Archaeoglobus fulgidus DSM 4304: one gene and its partner. The protein of the gene in region 1 interacts with the protein of each later gene in a pairwise test. Links are inferred from orthologs where the notes say so. Each region holds a gene or a part of one and is shown on either strand. Other genes may lie near its edges.

The links.
Region 2: the proteins of AF_RS02675 (region 1) and AF_RS01175 interact in binary tests that used the Methanocaldococcus jannaschii proteins (3 or more experiments, as listed by UniProt). The link is inferred for Archaeoglobus fulgidus DSM 4304 from one-to-one orthologs.

What each region holds. Positions count from the first base shown.
Region 1 is NC_000917.1:476,396-484,521, reverse strand. What follows is about bases 3,529-6,383. They hold AF_RS02675 (RNA-protein complex protein Nop10), read left to right. Parts: upstream 3,529-4,793; coding sequence 4,794-4,973; downstream 4,974-6,383. Other genes in these bases: AF_RS02660 (hypothetical protein), read right to left, coding at 6,379-6,383; AF_RS02665 (heparan-alpha-glucosaminide N-acetyltransferase), read left to right, coding at 5,754-6,383; AF_RS02670 (proteasome assembly chaperone family protein), read left to right, coding at 4,978-5,757; AF_RS02680 (translation initiation factor IF-2 subunit alpha), read left to right, coding at 3,994-4,797; AF_RS02685 (dihydroorotate dehydrogenase electron transfer subunit), read left to right, coding at 3,529-3,957. Outside these bases: AF_RS02700 (HesA/MoeB/ThiF family protein), read right to left, coding at 1-352; AF_RS02690 (helix-turn-helix domain-containing protein), read right to left, coding at 2,854-3,078; more of AF_RS02685, read left to right, coding at 3,259-3,528; more of AF_RS02665, read left to right, coding at 6,384-6,431; more of AF_RS02660, read right to left, coding at 6,384-6,831; AF_RS02655 (M20/M25/M40 family metallo-hydrolase), read right to left, coding at 6,852-7,802; AF_RS02650 (GNAT family N-acetyltransferase), read left to right, coding at 7,842-8,126. UniProt on the Methanocaldococcus jannaschii protein: Involved in ribosome biogenesis; more specifically in 18S rRNA pseudouridylation and in cleavage of pre-rRNA.
Region 2 is NC_000917.1:208,567-216,613, reverse strand. What follows is about bases 1,602-4,377. They hold AF_RS01175 (RNA-guided pseudouridylation complex pseudouridine synthase subunit Cbf5), read left to right. Parts: upstream 1,602-2,388; coding sequence 2,389-3,366; downstream 3,367-4,377. Other genes in these bases: AF_RS01170 (sodium:solute symporter family protein), read right to left, coding at 3,363-4,377; AF_RS01180 (phosphoribosyltransferase), read right to left, coding at 1,711-2,295; ade (adenine deaminase), read right to left, coding at 1,602-1,730. Outside these bases: tsaA (tRNA (N6-threonylcarbamoyladenosine(37)-N6)-methyltransferase TrmO), read left to right, coding at 1-88; more of ade, read right to left, coding at 60-1,601; more of AF_RS01170, read right to left, coding at 4,378-4,745; AF_RS12995 (hypothetical protein), read right to left, coding at 4,742-4,885; AF_RS01165 (zinc metalloprotease HtpX), read left to right, coding at 5,010-6,014; AF_RS12325 (MBL fold metallo-hydrolase), read left to right, coding at 6,052-6,453; AF_RS01155 (amino acid ABC transporter permease), read right to left, coding at 6,903-7,577; AF_RS01150 (basic amino acid ABC transporter substrate-binding protein), read right to left, coding at 7,617-8,047. UniProt on the Methanocaldococcus jannaschii protein: Could be responsible for synthesis of pseudouridine from uracil-55 in the psi GC loop of transfer RNAs.

The DNA of each region.
Region 1 (8,126 bases):
CCGCAACAACGTCGTATCGCTCAACGACCTCAAGAACGTTTTCGGGAGTTATTGAGAAGGGGTAAACATCCACCTCAACGTCGGGGTTGAGCTTCTTCACAAATTCTGCGGCCGACTCCGCCTTATTTTCCCCGAGATTCCCAGCGTGTATAATTTGCCTTTGCAAATTGGAAACCTCGACTGTGTCGCCATCAACTATCCCAATTTTTCCCACGCCCGCTGCTGCGAGGTAGGCTATTACCGGGCTACCAAGACCCCCCGCGCCGACCACAAGAACCTTGGCTTTGCTCAACCTTCTCTGTCCCTCCTCCCCAAAAATCATAATCTGCCTGCTGTATTTCTCAAATGTCAAGGTTCTTCACCTCTTTCGAGTGGGCCATTATGAAGTTCCTCCTGCTCTCCACATCCTCGCCCATGAGAATGCTGAAAAGCTCGTCTGCCCTTTTGGCATCCTCAAGAGTTACCTGGATCAAAATTCTGTTTTCCGGGTTCATCGTAGTTTCCCAGAGTTGCTGCGGGTTCATCTCTCCCAAACCCTTGTACCTCTGCACCTCTCCACCACCAACCTGCTCCAGCGTCCTCTTCAGCTCTTCGTCGGAGTAGGCATAGTAGCTCTTCTTCCCCTTCTTTATCTGATACAGCGGGGGCTGGGCTATGTAGAGGTAGCCGCTCTCTATCAGTGGCCTCATGTACCTGTAAAAGAAGGTCAGCAGCAGCGTCCTTATGTGTGCCCCATCGACGTCAGCGTCAGTCATTATTATGATTCTGCGGTATCTTGCCTTTGTTATGTCGAAATCCTTTCCGATCCCAGCACCTATGGCTGAGATTATGGCCTTAATCTCGTCATTTTTAAGCACTCTGGCCATTCCCGCCTTTTCGACGTTTATAATCTTCCCCTTTATCGGAAGGATTGCCTGAAATCTTCTGTCCCTTGCCTGCTTAGCTGAACCCCCGGCAGACTCGCCCTCAACTATGAAAAGCTCCCTCTCCTCAGGATTCTTCGATGAGCAGTCGGCGAGTTTTCCGGGCAGGGTTGTAATCAGCTCGTTCTTCCTCTTTACAAGTTCCTTGGCCCTCTTCGCAGCCTCCCTTGCCTTTTTATTCAAAATAAACTTATTGAGAAGCGTCTCAGCCTGAGCCGGATTCTCTTCAAGCCACCTTAAAACTCCCGAGTAAACCGCAGACTCGACGACAGTCTTGACGTCGCTGTTCGTGAGCTTGGTCTTTGTCTGCCCTTCAAACTGCGGTTCAGGAACTTTGACGCTTATAACAGCCGTAAGCCCCTCCCTTATGTCAACTCCGGTGACAGGCTCAAACTTTTTGAGGTGCTTTTTGCCGTACTCGTTTACCGCTCTTGTAAGCCCCGCTCTAAAGCCTACGACGTGGGAGCCACCTTCTGACGTGTTGATGTTGTTGGCGAAAGCCTGAATGTTCTCGACATCCGAATCCGTGAACTGAATTGCGACCTCAACACTCACTCCGTCCTTAGTGGTCTCAATGTAAATGGGCTCATGGAGAGGCTTTCGATTCCTGTTTAGGCTCCTCACAAGACCGATTATCCCGTCTTCAAAGTGGAACGTCTCTTCCTTACCCTCCCTTTCATCGAATAGTATAATCTTCAATCCGCGGTTGAGATACGCGAGCTCCTTCAGGCGCTGGGCCACTATCTCATACTTGAATTCCGTCGTTTCGAAAATCTCCCTGTCCGGCTTGAACCTCACCGTAGTGCCGTGCTCTTTCGTCTCTCCAAGAACTTCAGTTCGGTGACCGGCTTCCGCGCTGATACTTCTGGTAGTAGATTTTACCGTTTCTTTTGACCCACACCTCCAGCCACTCCGAGAGTGCGTTAACAACCGATACACCAACTCCGTGCAAGCCCCCGGAAACGCGGTAAACCTTCTTCGAGAACTTTCCCCCAGCGTGAAGCTTCGTCATCACTATTTCAAGCGCTGATTTGCCTAACTCGTGCATTTCCGTAGGTATGCCTCGCCCGTTATCCTCTACCGATGCCGAGCCATCTTTGTGAAGACTCACTTTTATTGTATCGCAGTAACCCGCAAGGGCCTCATCAACCGCATTATCAACCACCTCCCAAAGAAGGTGATGAAGTCCACGCACTCCTACTCCACCGATATACATTCCAGGCCTCTTCCTTACAGCTTCGAGGTCGTCAAGAACTTCGATATCCTTTGCCGTGTACTCAACAGCCGTCTGATCAGGACTCACAACTTTTCTACGACATCTTTGTTAATAAGCACTTTGATTTTTAATACGTTATGTATTATTTTATTTTTTTAATTTCAATGAAAAATTAAACTTAAAATAAGATATAGGAATTTTTAAAAGACACAAAAGATATATATAAAACCTCGATTGATTTAAAATATACTTAGAAGTCAAAAAATTTTTAACTTAGTATTTATTTGAATTTAATTAAATATCTCACAAAATGCCATTCTACAAAATTTGTAACTAGACAATATACAATTCATGATAAATACCACAACCTTGGCAATTTTTGCAGTTACCCCCCATTAAACACATCCGAATTCCCTTATTCACATAATTTTTGAAACAACTGAGTTACTCTTTCTTTATGTTTTAGGAAATCCTAAAAATTTTTGTTACAAAAATTGTGTAACATAATTTTAGACAAGATGTATAATTATATTGCTAAAATATCGGTGGATTTTTTTATTTTTTAAAGCCTATTATAATATCACAAAATTTAATAAAAAAATTATTTTTATGGTATATTAAAGAATTAAATAACTTATAAATTAAACTGCAATAATAATCAAATCAGCATAACTACAACCAACAACCTGAAAAAGTGACCCTTCAAAAAACGGACTATTGCCTTTTTTCTTGGTCGCGAGAGTTGAAGATGAAGTAGATTTTTCGACCAACCTTCTTTTTCTTGACAAGCTTCAAGTCAGCCATCAGGTTCAGGTAGTAGCTTTCCGTGGACCTTTTACGCCCGGTAATTTTGGCTATGTCCTCAGCAGTTGCCTCCCCAAGCCTAAGCAGAGCCACAGCAGTTTTGCGTATGTTTTCGGGTAGGTCGGTCATCATCATGTGCTATTAAGATGCACTTGTATTTAAGCTTTTCCAAAAAGTTACCAGTTATGAGTACAAACCTTTGGTACAATTTCATATTATGGTAAAAGCATTGCAACTTAGTTGCAATCAAACTAAACAATTAACTGTTTAAGATTTTCCGAATATCTTTATAAATGTTGCTGTCGAGGCGGGGGCATGTACTATACAAGAATCACGCAAATTGAGCGATTAACTGACGAGGTGGCTACACTGTACTTCAGTATCAGCCTGCGGTCTTACCCCGGTCAGTTCGTAATGGTTTACGTTCCGGGTTGTGAGGAAATACCACTCAGCCTATCCTCCTCAAATTCGGTAACGGTGAAGGCCGTTGGCGAGACCACCGCAAGTCTGATTAATGCAAAAGAGGGGCAGTATGTCGGTGTAAGGGGTGCGTTCGGCAGCGCCTTCACGCCATCAAAGCGCGCCCTTATCGTTGCGGGGGGTATTGGAATTGCACCAATGAAGTATCTTTACGAGTACCTGATGAAATGCGGCTCAAAAGTGAGTGTTGTTTATGGCGAGAGAACCGCCAAAAACTTATTTTGGCTTGATAAATTTGACAGAATCACGGTTACAACCGAGGACGGAAGTTTTGGTTTAAAGGGAACCGTTTTAGATGCCCTAAAGCTTGAAAAGCTCGATGAATACGAAAAAATCTACGTTTGCGGAAGCGAGGGGATGCTGAGAGCAACATACGACTTTTTGAAGGAGAGGGATGCACTTGACAAGGCTGAGTTCTCGCTTGAAAGGTACATGAGGTGCGGCATTGGTGTTTGTGGCTCTTGCGTGATAGAGAATGGTCTGAGAGTTTGCGCTGATGGGCCGGTTTTTAATGCCTCCGAACTGCCGTGGTAACAATATTTAAATTCACTGAAATAGGAAGGGAGAAGGATGAAAGAAAAGAGGCTAATCATAAAGAGAAGTGGTTATCCTTCTAAGGGCGAGATTGTCATAGGAACGGTTAAGAGGGTGCTCGATTTTGGAGCCTTTGTTTCCCTTGATGAGTACGAGGGCAGAGAAGGGATGGTTCACATTAGCGAGGTCGCGTCAGGTTGGATTAAGGACATCAGGGAGCACGTCAAAAAAGGACAGAAGGTAATATGCAAGGTACTCGATGTAAATCCGAAAAGAGGGCACATTGACCTCTCGATAAAGGACGTCAACGAGAGGCAGAGAAGGGAGAAGCTTCAGCAGTGGAAGAACGAGATGAAGGCATTCAAGTGGCTCGAAATAATCGGCGAAAAGCTGAATATCGATTTCAAGGAGCTTGAGAAAATCGGGAAGAAACTCATGAAGGAGTACGATTCCGTTTACTCCGCCTTCGAGGAGGCTGCTTTTGAGGGATATGAGGTTCTCGCTCCCATTGTAGGGGAAGAGTTTGCCAAGGAGATGGCGGAGATAGCCAGGGAGAACATAAAGCCCAAAAGGGTTAAGGTTAGAGGGTACTTCGAGCTTAAGAGCAGCGCTTCTGACGGAATCGAGAGGATAAAAAAGGCCCTTCTTGAGGCCAAAAAGGCTCTGGTAAATGGTGTGGAGATGAAGCTTGAGTACGTCGGCGCACCCAAGTACAGAATCGTCGTAGAGGCGGATGATTACAAAACCGCCGAAAACGTTTTGAAGAAGGCCACAGAAAATGTACTGAAAGCGATCAAAAAGCTTGGTGGAGAGGGCAACTTCATCAGGGAAGCGGCATGAAGGTTTTGATGCGAAAGTGCGGAAAATGCGGAAGGTACACGCTGAAGGAGAGATGTCCTGTGTGCGGTGAGAGGACTCACATGCCAATCCCACCGAGATTTTCGATTGAAGACCCTTACGGTAAGTACAGGAGAAAGTTGAGGAAGGAAATTGGATTTTTCAGCTTTCGGAGGTGAATGAATGTTAGAAAAGGTTGATGTAAGATTTTTGAAATCCCCGGAGGAGGTGGGGCTTGAAAACCCCGTCTTCATAGAGGGGCTTCCCGGCATTGGGCACGTAGGCAAGCTCGTTGCTGATCACTTGGTTAACGAGTTGAAGGCTGAGAAGGTGGTTGAGATTTACTCCCACTACTTCCCACCGCAGGTGATGGTTCTTGAGGATGGGACAATAAGGATGCCCAAGAATGAGGTTTACGCCTGGAAATCAGACGGTAACGGTACGGATTTGTTGATACTCGTTGGGGACTTCCAGAGCATAAGCAACGAGGGGCACTTCGAGCTCGTCAACGCATACATTGATGTTGCCAAGAAATTCTCGGCGAGAATGATTTACACGCTTGGAGGATACGGCGTGGGAAAGCTCGTTGAGGAGCCGTACGTGATTGGGGCTGCAAACTCTCCTGAAATTGTGGAGGAGCTTAAGAGCTACGGGGTGAAGTTCGAGCCCGGAGAACCGGGAGGGGGAATAATAGGCGCATCGGGTCTTTTGCTCGGAGTGTCGGAGCTCGAAGGGATTCCCGCTGCATGTCTCATGGGTGTTACATCAGGCTACATGGTCGATCCGAAGAGCGCGAAGGTCGTTCTCGACGTGCTGTGCAAAATGCTGAGTCTTGAAGTCTCCGTTGAGGCCCTTGAGGAAAGGGCCAAGGAGATGGAAAAAATAATCGCCCAAATCAAAGAGATGCAGGAGATGGCTGTTCAGCAGTGGAAGAGCGACGAAGATTTGAGATACTTTAGATGAGGTATCCAGAAATAGATATCGCCAGAGGAGCGGCAGTAATCTTAATGCTCCTCTTTCACTCTTTTTTCGACGCGCATTACTTCGGCAAAATAGAGCTTTCGGGGGATTTCTGGTACTACTTTCCGAGATTCATCGGCGGAATGTTTATTTTCATCTCAGGATATACTCTGTCCGTAGTCAAACCTGATTTTAGCAGGCTGAAGAGGAAGGTTTTAAAGCTTGCCGCCCTCTCTTTGGCGATTACAGCAGTTACCTTGGTGTTCGTCCCGGAAAAAACTGTTGTTTTCGGGATAATACACTTCTTCACTCTTGCCACACTTCTCGGCTACCTGTTTCTGAGATTTCCAAAAATTCAGCTTCCCGCGGGAATAGCGCTTTTCTTTGCAGGAATAGCTCTCAACCAGATAAGAGTGGGAACGAATATGCTTGTGTGGCTCGGACTAATGCCTTACGGCTTCACCACCCTTGATTACTATCCCTTACTGCCCTGGTTCGGGGTTTTCCTCCTAGGAATGTTTTTCGGAAATGTAGCCAGGCCAAAGGGTGCTAACCTTAACGTTCCGGTTGTTTCTTTCCTGGGCAAAAACTCCCTGAAAATTTACGTGATTCAACATCCGGTAATCATCCTGCTTCTGCATCTGTATTTTGGGGACATTCTTCAGCAGATTTTTTAGATTTCAAAGCATCCTCCACCGCCCTCGAACCGAAGTAAAATGCCACTACAACCATGAAGGCCCACTTCAAGCCGTCAATAAGTGCACCAACCTCTTCAGTAAGCTCAAGTTTTCCGGAGAGCACCATCGAAAGCGTTCCAAAGTAAAAGCTGGTGGTTACAATTGCTATAGTTCTTCTTATTTCCTTTTTGTTCAGATTGCCAAGGGGCCATTTGAAAAGCACCAGGAAAATTATGAAAAGGAAGGATGCAAGCAGCACTATGGTTGCGAGGGATAGGAGCCTCTGGTCAACTGAAAACAGTCCCTCCTTGAAAAGGAAATATGCAAGCAGAATTATTGTTAAAAGCGATATTATTCTTTGGACTATGTCCGTTGCGGATGTCTTGGCATTGTCAGACATGTCAGTTCATCATCGTAAACTTACTTAAACATTTCGCTTAGCTTTAGCAGAACATCCCTTGCCTTCTCAACGTCCGCAAGCCTGACCCTCTCCCTTACAGTATGGCAGAGGTGAAGCTCTCCCGGCCCCCAAACCACTACATCGTACCTGTCTTTCAGGTTTAGGGCATCAGTCCACGATGGCATAACGGTATGCTCAACCTCAAGACCCGCAGCCCTCATCGCCCGCTCCAGAAACCCAGCGACCTCCTTGCTGATGAAGCCTTCGTACGCATTGGAGACCTCGTATTTCCCGTAGTTACTGAGAAACTCGATTTCCTTTAGCGCTTCCTCCAGCTTAGTTTCCGGCTCTATCAGAACATCTAGCTTCACCATGCAGTAATCGGGGATGACGTAGTCATCGCTCCCGCCCGCAATTTTGAGAGGTGTAACCTTAAAATGCTTTTTAAGCTCGCTAATCATCTCAAAGGCCTTTTCTATGGCGTTGACACCCATTTCAGGGTAGGAGCCGTGGCTTTGCACACCCTTAACTTCGACCGTTAAGTCGAGGTTTCCGTAATGCCTCGAAGCGATTTTAAGATCCGTGGGCTCCATCACAACCGCCATACTGCCGTAACTCCACTTCTCGGCGAACTCCTTCGAGCCCTTTCCTCCTTCTTCTTCATCGCAGAAGAAGGCAATGGTGAAGTCAACACCCCGTTCTGCGGCCTCAAGAATCGCAGCTACGCTCGCCTTCGCATCGCACACGCCGGTTCCGTAGGCGTAAACACCATCCGTGCTGAAGGGGGCCTTCACAGGAGTTGTGTCGAGATGCGTTGAGACTATCAGCTCTGATTTCGATTTGGTGGAGATGAAGTACTGTCCCTCTACCACGCTGTAACCTTTGCTTTCGAGAAAATCCCTCACGAAGTCTTTAATCTCATGCTCACTTCCGGTGGGTGACTCGATCTCGACGAGCTTTTTCAAAAGCATAATCGTAGCTCTTAAAAGCCCAGTATATAAGCCTGATTCGTGGAGATAAGAAGGGCTGACAAAGACGACCTCGACGACTTCGTGAGGGTTTACGTCGAATCCTACAGGGGGCTTGAGGATTATGCGTACACGAGAAAAAGGGACGTAAAGAATTACTTCAAGTGGTTGCTTTCCAGGGACAAGGATGGTGTGATGGTCGCTGAAATCGATGGTGAGGCGGTTGGATTTGTCGCGTGCGACACGAACTGGTTCAGCATATTCGAGCGAAAAAAGGTGGGGGAGATACACGAACTTTTTGTCCTTCCTGAATTTAGGGGGGAGGGG
Region 2 (8,047 bases), 270 kb from region 1 along the record:
CGCTCTCGACGGCTCTCCGGTTATCGACATCAAGAAGTATTCTCCCGAGATCGACTGCGTCAATCAGCTTGAAGGTCAACAACCCTAAATGCCTCTACATCCACCAGTCCCAGGTCCGTGAGCTTCAGCTTGGGTATAACGGGTAAGGCGATGAAGGATAGGGTGATAACTGGGGACTTCAGCCTGCAACCGAGCTTTCTGACTTCCTCCTCAATTTCTGAAAGCCTTTCCAAAACCCTCTCTGCCCTCTCATCGCTCATGATTCCCGCTATCGGCAAAGGCAGTTCAGCCCTGACTTCTGCATCCGCAACAACTATTCCCCCCTGCAGTTCAATGACTCTGTTCACCGCCGCGCAGATGCTCCCGTCATCCACTCCCACGCATACGATGTTGTGAGCGTCGTGAGCGATGCTCTGGGCTATAGCCCCTCTTTTCAGGCCAAATCCCCTCACGTAAGCCTTTCCGACCCTACCACTCCGGATGTGTCTTTCAACCACAACGGCCTTCAAAATGTCCCTCTCCACATCAACGCCTTGAACTTCTTCTATAGCCTCCCCGGTAACAATTTCCCCGTCATAGACCTCTATAACCCTTACCCTCCCCGTCTTGAGCTGAATACTCTCGGGAGTTATCTTTCTCGCCTTTACAGTCTTCTTTGCCCATTCGGGATGGTTGAAACGCTTGAACTCTGGCCTTCTCCCCCCGACGAACACGTCCCTGACCTCAAACTTTCTGAGGTTCTTGAGGAGAACTATATCCGCAAGGCGCGAAGGTGCTATCAGGCCAGCGTTAATTCCGAAGTACTCCGCCGGGTTGAGAGTCAGCATCTGCAGAGCCTTTATTTCATCAATGCCCTCCTCTATTGCCCTTCTGAAAACGTGGTCGAGATAGCCCTCTTCGATTATGTCCTTAACGCTCCTGTCGCCATCAGTTACAAGCATCGTGTGCCTGTTTCCCGTCAGCCCTTTCAGAGCCACCAGGTTTCTTGCTGCGGAGCCTTCCCTTATCATAACCCACATGCCAAGCCTGAGCTTCTCCTTTCCCTCCTCAAATGACGTCGTTTCGTGGTCCGATGATGCTCCAGCAGCAATGTACGCGTTTAGCTTCTTACCCCTCAAACCCGGAGCGTGTCCATCAACGATTCCGGCGAGGACGATCTTCTCAAGCACCTCTCTGTCAGCACTTACAACCCCAGGAAAGTTCATCATCTCTGCAAGCCCCAAAACCTCCTCCTCTTCGAGCAACTCCCTTATCTCCTCCACACCTATTCTCGCTCCCGACGTTTCGAGGGGGGAAGAGGGGACGCACGAGGGCACCATGCAGTAGAAGCGGAGCGGTGTGCTCCTTGCCTCCTCCAGCATCAGCATTACTCCATCCTTTCCGAGGACATTAGCAATTTCATGGGGGTCTGCAACAACACCCGTTGTACCTCTCGGCACAACGAGCCTCGCAAATTCTGAAACGGTGAGCATGGACATCTCGATGTGGGTGTGCGCGTCAATCAAACCCGGAACAGCTACAAGATTGGAAGCTTCGCACTCCTCAACGCCAGAGTAACTCCCAATTCCGGCAATAAAACCCTCAGCAACTGCTATATCTCCCTCAAAAATTTCTTCGTTAACTAAATCAACAATCTGAGCGTTTTTTACAACAAAATCTGCTCTCCTGTCCCCCCTTGCAACCTCGATGATTCTTCTCAGCTTTTCGACGTCAGCAGTCGGTGAGGACATCCCTCACAAGCTCCTCATCAACCTCAAGGTCGAACTCTTCCTTGAGCGCTCTGACAGCCTCATCAACTGTTTTAGCATTAACCTTTTCAATCAAATCCCTTAGCTCCTCCTTGACGCTCCAAGGATAAACTATCCATCTCCACGCTTCCATTTTTGCAGCATAGTAATCCGGGACGAACTTTGAAGTGGTTTTGTAGTCAACAACAGCCACTCTGATTTCTGCAGGGCGGTACTGGTTGACGTGGTCAACAACGACCCTGATGGTGTCACCCGTATCTGCAACATCATCTACAATGAGAATTTTCTTCCCGCTTACATCCACATTCAGCGGCTGGGTGATTTTAGCCTCCTCCCTTTTCTCTGCAACATCCCAGTGCTCAGTTTTGACGCTGTAAAGCTCTCTGATATCCAAATAATCGCATACAATTCTCGCAGGCACCCATCCACCTCGGGCAATGGCCACAACAGCATCAGGCTGGTAGCCGCTTTCCCTGACCTTCATTGCAAGTTCTTTGCACAGCTTTCGTATCTCATCCCAGGTGTAGAGAACACACTTGAACTTCACGCTGGCTTTACAAAAAAAGCGTTTAAAATGTTTTCGATGCTGACACCTCAAAGCTGGCTAAAAAGTTAAAAAGTTCGAGGGATTAGGGAGGATGTGAAACTGGAAAACTTCTACGTCAAGGATGACGCAAGCACGGATGAGAGCTACGGATGCTACCCAACCAAGAGGCCGATGGAGGAGTACATCAGGAAGGGGTTAGTGTGCATCGACAAGCCCATGGGGCCAAGCAGCCACGAGGTGGTTGTTTGGGTGAGGAGGATTCTCAATGTCAGCAAAACGGGCCACGCAGGCACTCTCGACCCAAGAGTTACAGGCGTTCTGCCAATTTTCATTGAAAATGCAACAAAGATGGTCAAGTTCCTTCAGGAGTCGAGCAAGGAGTACGTCTGCCTCATGAGGCTTCACGGTGATGCGAAGAGGGAGGATGTTGAGAAGGTGATGAAGCTCTTCGTCGGCAGAATCTACCAGCGCCCCCCGCTTAAGTCCGCGGTTAAAAAAGTGCTGAGAATCAGGGAGATTTACGAAATGGAGCTTCTGGAGATGGAGGGCAGGGACGTGCTTTTCAGAGTTGTTACTGAATCTGGAACATACATCAGAAAGCTCTGCAGGGACATCGGAGAGGTGCTTGGCACTGGGGCGCACATGCAGGAGCTAAGAAGAACTCGGACGGGGAAATTTGGAGAGGACATGTGCTACACACTGCAGGACCTGCTTGATGCTTACGTTTTCTGGAAGGAGGAGGGAGAAGAGAAGTATTTAAGGGAGATAATCAAGCCGATGGAGGTTGCTGCTGCAGAGCTGCCCAAAATCGTCATCAAAGATTCCGCTGTTGATGCCATCTGCCATGGGGCGAATCTTTCAGTGAGGGGAGTGGCTTACGTGGAGAAGAATGTTAAGAAGGACAGCACTGTGGCGATCTTCACGCTGAAAAACGAGCTGGTGGCAATTGGCAGAGCTTTAATGGATGCAGAAGACATCTACAGGCTTAAAAAAGGAATTGCTGCGGACATTCAGAGAGTGATGATGGAGAGGGGAGTGTATCCCAAAGTCTGGAAGTCCTCTTCTGATTAGGGCTGTTTTTCGCTGGATGATAGGGCGAGGAACACGGCAAAGGAGATTATGAAGGTCCAGACCGAAGCTGGAATGCTGAGGGGCGAGAGCTTCTGGAAGCTCAGAACAACTGCGGTTATGAATCCAGCTGAAAGCGTTGCAATTCCCGCCAACCTTCCTCCCCTGTTAAGGTGGAAAACACCCAGTATCAGGGGAAGCTGGCAGAGGAGTATTGTTGAGCTTAAGACACTGAGCTCAACGATGTATCCGGGCCTTGAGTAGGCGAACAGAGCTACGGCAACTGTCAGAATTACTATCAATACCCTCCCGCTCCCCACCTTCTCACTGCCAAGCAAATCCCTCGTTATCATCGACGAGAGCGTCAGGACTATGGAGTTTGCAGTGGTGATTGCTGCAGCAAAGATGCTCAGCGAAATTGCGGCTCCAAGCAGAGGGGGCATCATTGCAAGCATTGTCGGCGTTACCGCATCCCTGTCGGGGACTTTGGGGAAAACACCCATTTCGGTCATGGTTCTCAGCTCAAGGCCAATGAGCGTGACTATTACGGTGTAGATGAGGCCGAAGAAGCCGAAGAGAATTACCATTCTCCTTAAAGCTGACCTGTCCTTCGGGATGTAAAGTCTCTGGAATACCTGAGGATTTGTGAGGGCAAAGAAGAACCACGGAAGCGTGAGGGATATGAACTTCACAGGCGTCCAGATGCTGTTTGGAACAACCAGTAGCTCTCCAAGCCTTGAAACTTCTGTAAAGAAATCCTTTTCGGCGAAGCCATACTGATGAACCCACAGTATGGCTGCAATTGCCATCAGCAGCATGAAGACTCCCTGAAGGGCGTCTGTCCACGCCACACCCCTGAGTCCACCGAGGAAGGCCCAAAGAGCGATGAGAATTGCTGAAGCCACAATGCCAGCTTCAAAGCTCATTGCATTGGTCTTGCTGAGTATGAGGCTCACCCCTATTAGCTGGACAGATATGTAGGGGATTAGGGCAATTGAGACGATTACGGCCATCAGCTTAGCCACTTCACTGCCGTACCTCTCTGCAATCATGTCACCCGGAGTGACGTAGCCCCTCTCCTTTGCCATTTCCCAAACTCTGGGAGCGTAGTAGGAGAGGAGGAAGAGAGTGCCGACAAGGTAGAAAAGCTCGAATCCCAAAGCTCCCACGCCTGAAAAGTAGCTCAGCCCCACGAGCCCTACCATCATGAAGGCGGAGTAAGTTGTGGCTGCGTAGGTCAGGGCTGAGATGACACCGCTAACTTTTCTGCCAGCTATGTAGTACTCCTCCTGCGTTCTCAGCCCCTTCATCGCCATTATTGCAATGGCAGTTCCGATGATTATGTAACCTATAAAGGCGTAAAGAAACTCGATCAACTTCACCACCTCTTAATCGTCAAGTATGTAAGGTATGCAGCAGTTACAGCAGTCCAGTAAAGGTAAGTGGTCATGTCATGGCTTCTTATCGCAACAAACGGAACCAGCATGGCAGCAATAACCACAATTCCTTCAAGCAGCTTCATCGAACATATGTTCGAGAAGTTGTTTTTATTGTTTTTGGTTGTGCTGTTTATGGGAGACTGGGGATTTGAAATTAGCGGACACCTTTTAAACTATAAATACCGCAGCAGCCTATAAACCAACATGATGCTGTACTTCTTCGACCCCGTGTACATGATGCTGGCCGTGCTGGGCTACTTCGTAATGCTGCTCTTAGCCTCCACCATCGCCCCCAAGGTGGCCAGCAGAGTTTCAGGGAAGTTCTCGCTCTTCACCTCAATGGTACTTCTCGCCGGAATGATTCTCGCCATTTCGGCAGCAATAATCTACCTCATACTGGCCTACGCTGGAGTTTACATCAGCTTCTACGGGCTTATAATCTTCCTGTTGATAATCAACCTGCTGATGTACCTGCTTTCCCCCTACATCATCAACCTCAGCTACGGAGCGCAGAGAGACGAGAGGCTGCAGATGGTTGTGAACAGCGTTGCGAGGAGGCTGAACGTAAAGCCGCCAAAGGCGGTGGTTGTGAGAAGTCCCCCGAACGCCTTCGCCTACGGAAACTTTTTGACGGGAAAGTTCGTGGCGGTTTCAGAGTCGCTGATGAGGATGCTCAGCCAGGAGGAGCTTGAGGCAGTCATTGGTCATGAAATCGGCCACCACAAGCACAGGGACAATGCCGTGATGCTCCTCTTCGGCCTGCTGCCCTCAGTAATCTTCTACCTCGGTTACGCCTTGCTCCACTCCTCAATGAGGGACGACAGGAGGGGAGCGCAGCTCGCAGCAATTGGCATTGCAGCAGTTATAGTTTCATTTATAGTCCAGATTCTCGTTCTCGCCTTCAGCAGGCTCAGAGAGTACTATGCGGACTTCGAGGGAGTTAGGGCGACAAACAAGGATGCAATGCAGAGGAGTCTGGCGAAGATACACCTCTTCTACCACCGCTACCCCGACTACCTCGCCCCCATCCAGGACAGCAAGTTCAGAACTCTCTTCATCTACGCCTTCACCAATGCGGTGGCTGAGCCAATAACGAGAGCTGACATTGAAGCGCTGAAGAACATGAAAGTCAGCCCCATTCAGGAGTTCCTTTCAACACACCCGCCACTGCCGAAAAGGCTGAGGTTTATCGAGAGTATAAGAGTTTTTTAGCTGTAAAATTTTTTAACTTCAAACATAACACTCTTTTGTGAAGCTTAAGTCAAAGGGCTGCAATGTTTATCTCATAAAAGATGGAGATTCCACATACCTGATTGATGCGGGGACAGATGAAGGGCTAATTTCAAAGCAGTTGAAGGAGATTGATGGCATAATCATCACCCACGCCCACTTCGACCACTACGCTGCTGCAAGCGCTCTGCAGAGAGAGTTCGGATGCCCTGTCTATGTACACAGCGAAGACATCCCCTTTATCCTTGGAGAGAAGAGAATGATGTATTCTGGCTTTCTCGGCTTGTTTGCGAGAGTTGGGGAGAGAATATTCAGGGCTGAACCTCCAGAAGATCTGAAAAGCATTGAGAAGCTGAACATCAACGCCACCATCATCCACACACCCGGCCACACTCCCGGCAGTTATCTGCATTCTTCATGAGAGAAACCTTTACTGCGGAGACCTGCTGAGGGGCAGGAAAGGACTATCGCTTTCTCCAAAAAGCTTCTGCTCCGACTACAGCCAGTATGTCGAATCAGTAAGAAAAATTTCAGGGTTGAATTTCTCAGGGGTTTACCCGGGACACGGAAACGCCGGCAGCAGAGCTGATTACGACGTCCTGCTCTCGAAGATCCTGAAGGGGACTTAAAAGGGGGACTTAAATTCATCATGACAAATAAACAAAAATTTTATATGCCCTCAGGCCAAACAGTTATTGTTGCAGGGCAAACCGGGCAAAGAAGAGTGACGGAACACATGGGGCCGGAGGGTAAAACCGAAGGCTCTGTGTCGGGTACGTCAGAAAAGCTCTGAATGTGGGTTGGAGCTTTTGAAAATCTTCGATGCCCGGGCCCACATGTAACCTTTACTGTTTTAGGCCAAACTTGTAACTACTTCACCTGATACGTGCCAAGCTTTTTCTGCGAGTATGCGACGAGCCTGCTGAGGGGGATGGTCATCATCAGGTAGAAGAGAGCCACCCCGAGGAAGGGAGTCCAGGCGTTGAAGGTTGTGTTGACTATCTGCCTTCCCACTCTTGTCAGCTCCACAATGGAGATGACCGACAGCAGCGAAGAGTCCTTCAGCAGGGCTATGAACTCGTTGCCCAAGGCAGGCAGAATGTTCCTGAAAGCCTGCGGAAAAATCACGTACCTCATGGCCTGAAGGTAGGTCATGCCGAGGCTTCTTGCAGCCTCCATCTGGCCGATTGGAATCGACTCTATTCCTGCCCTCACAATTTCGGCAATGTAGGCACCGCTGCAGATGCTGAGCGCAATTATTCCGGCTGGCTCTGGCTGGAGGTTGATGCCGATGGCTGGAAGGCCGAAGTAGACGATGAGTATCTGCACGAGCAGAGGTGTTCCTCTGATTACCTCCACGTAGGCAGTAGAGATTGCGAAGGGCAGGGGATTTTTTGAAACCCTTCCAAGGCCGGCAATGGTGCCAATGATAAGTCCGAAGAAAATGGAGATTAGAGTTAGCTTCAGCGTCACGCTCGCCCCGAATGCGAGGTCGGGAAGTATCCGTATGAATAGGTCAATGTCGAACTGGTTTATAGCTGCCATTGAGCCTTAAAAAAAGGAGGGATATAAAAAATTTTTTTGTTACTCTCCAAACCATTTGTTGTAAATCTTGTCGTAGGTCCCGTCTTCCTTGATTTCCTTGAGAACTTCATTGATTTTCTCCAGCAGAGCAGGATTATCCTTGTTCACAGCAATACCGTAGTACTCGGGTGCAAATTCGTCGGACTCGACAATGCGGTAAAGTCCAGGATTCTCTTTTGCTGCAATGTAGGCTACGAAGTTGTCGATGATGGCAGCATCAGCATCTCCCTTCTGTACAGCCATCAGAGCCTCGGGTGTGCCTTCAAACCTCTTTATTTCTAGCTGGATTCCCTTCTCATCCTTAAGTCTCTGAGCTGCAAAGTCTCCCGTGGTTCCCTGCTGCACCGCAACGACCTTCCCGTTGAGGTCTTCGACGTCCTGAATGTCGGTCTCATCGGCCCTTGTGATAATCACCTGCTTAGCCTCAAAGT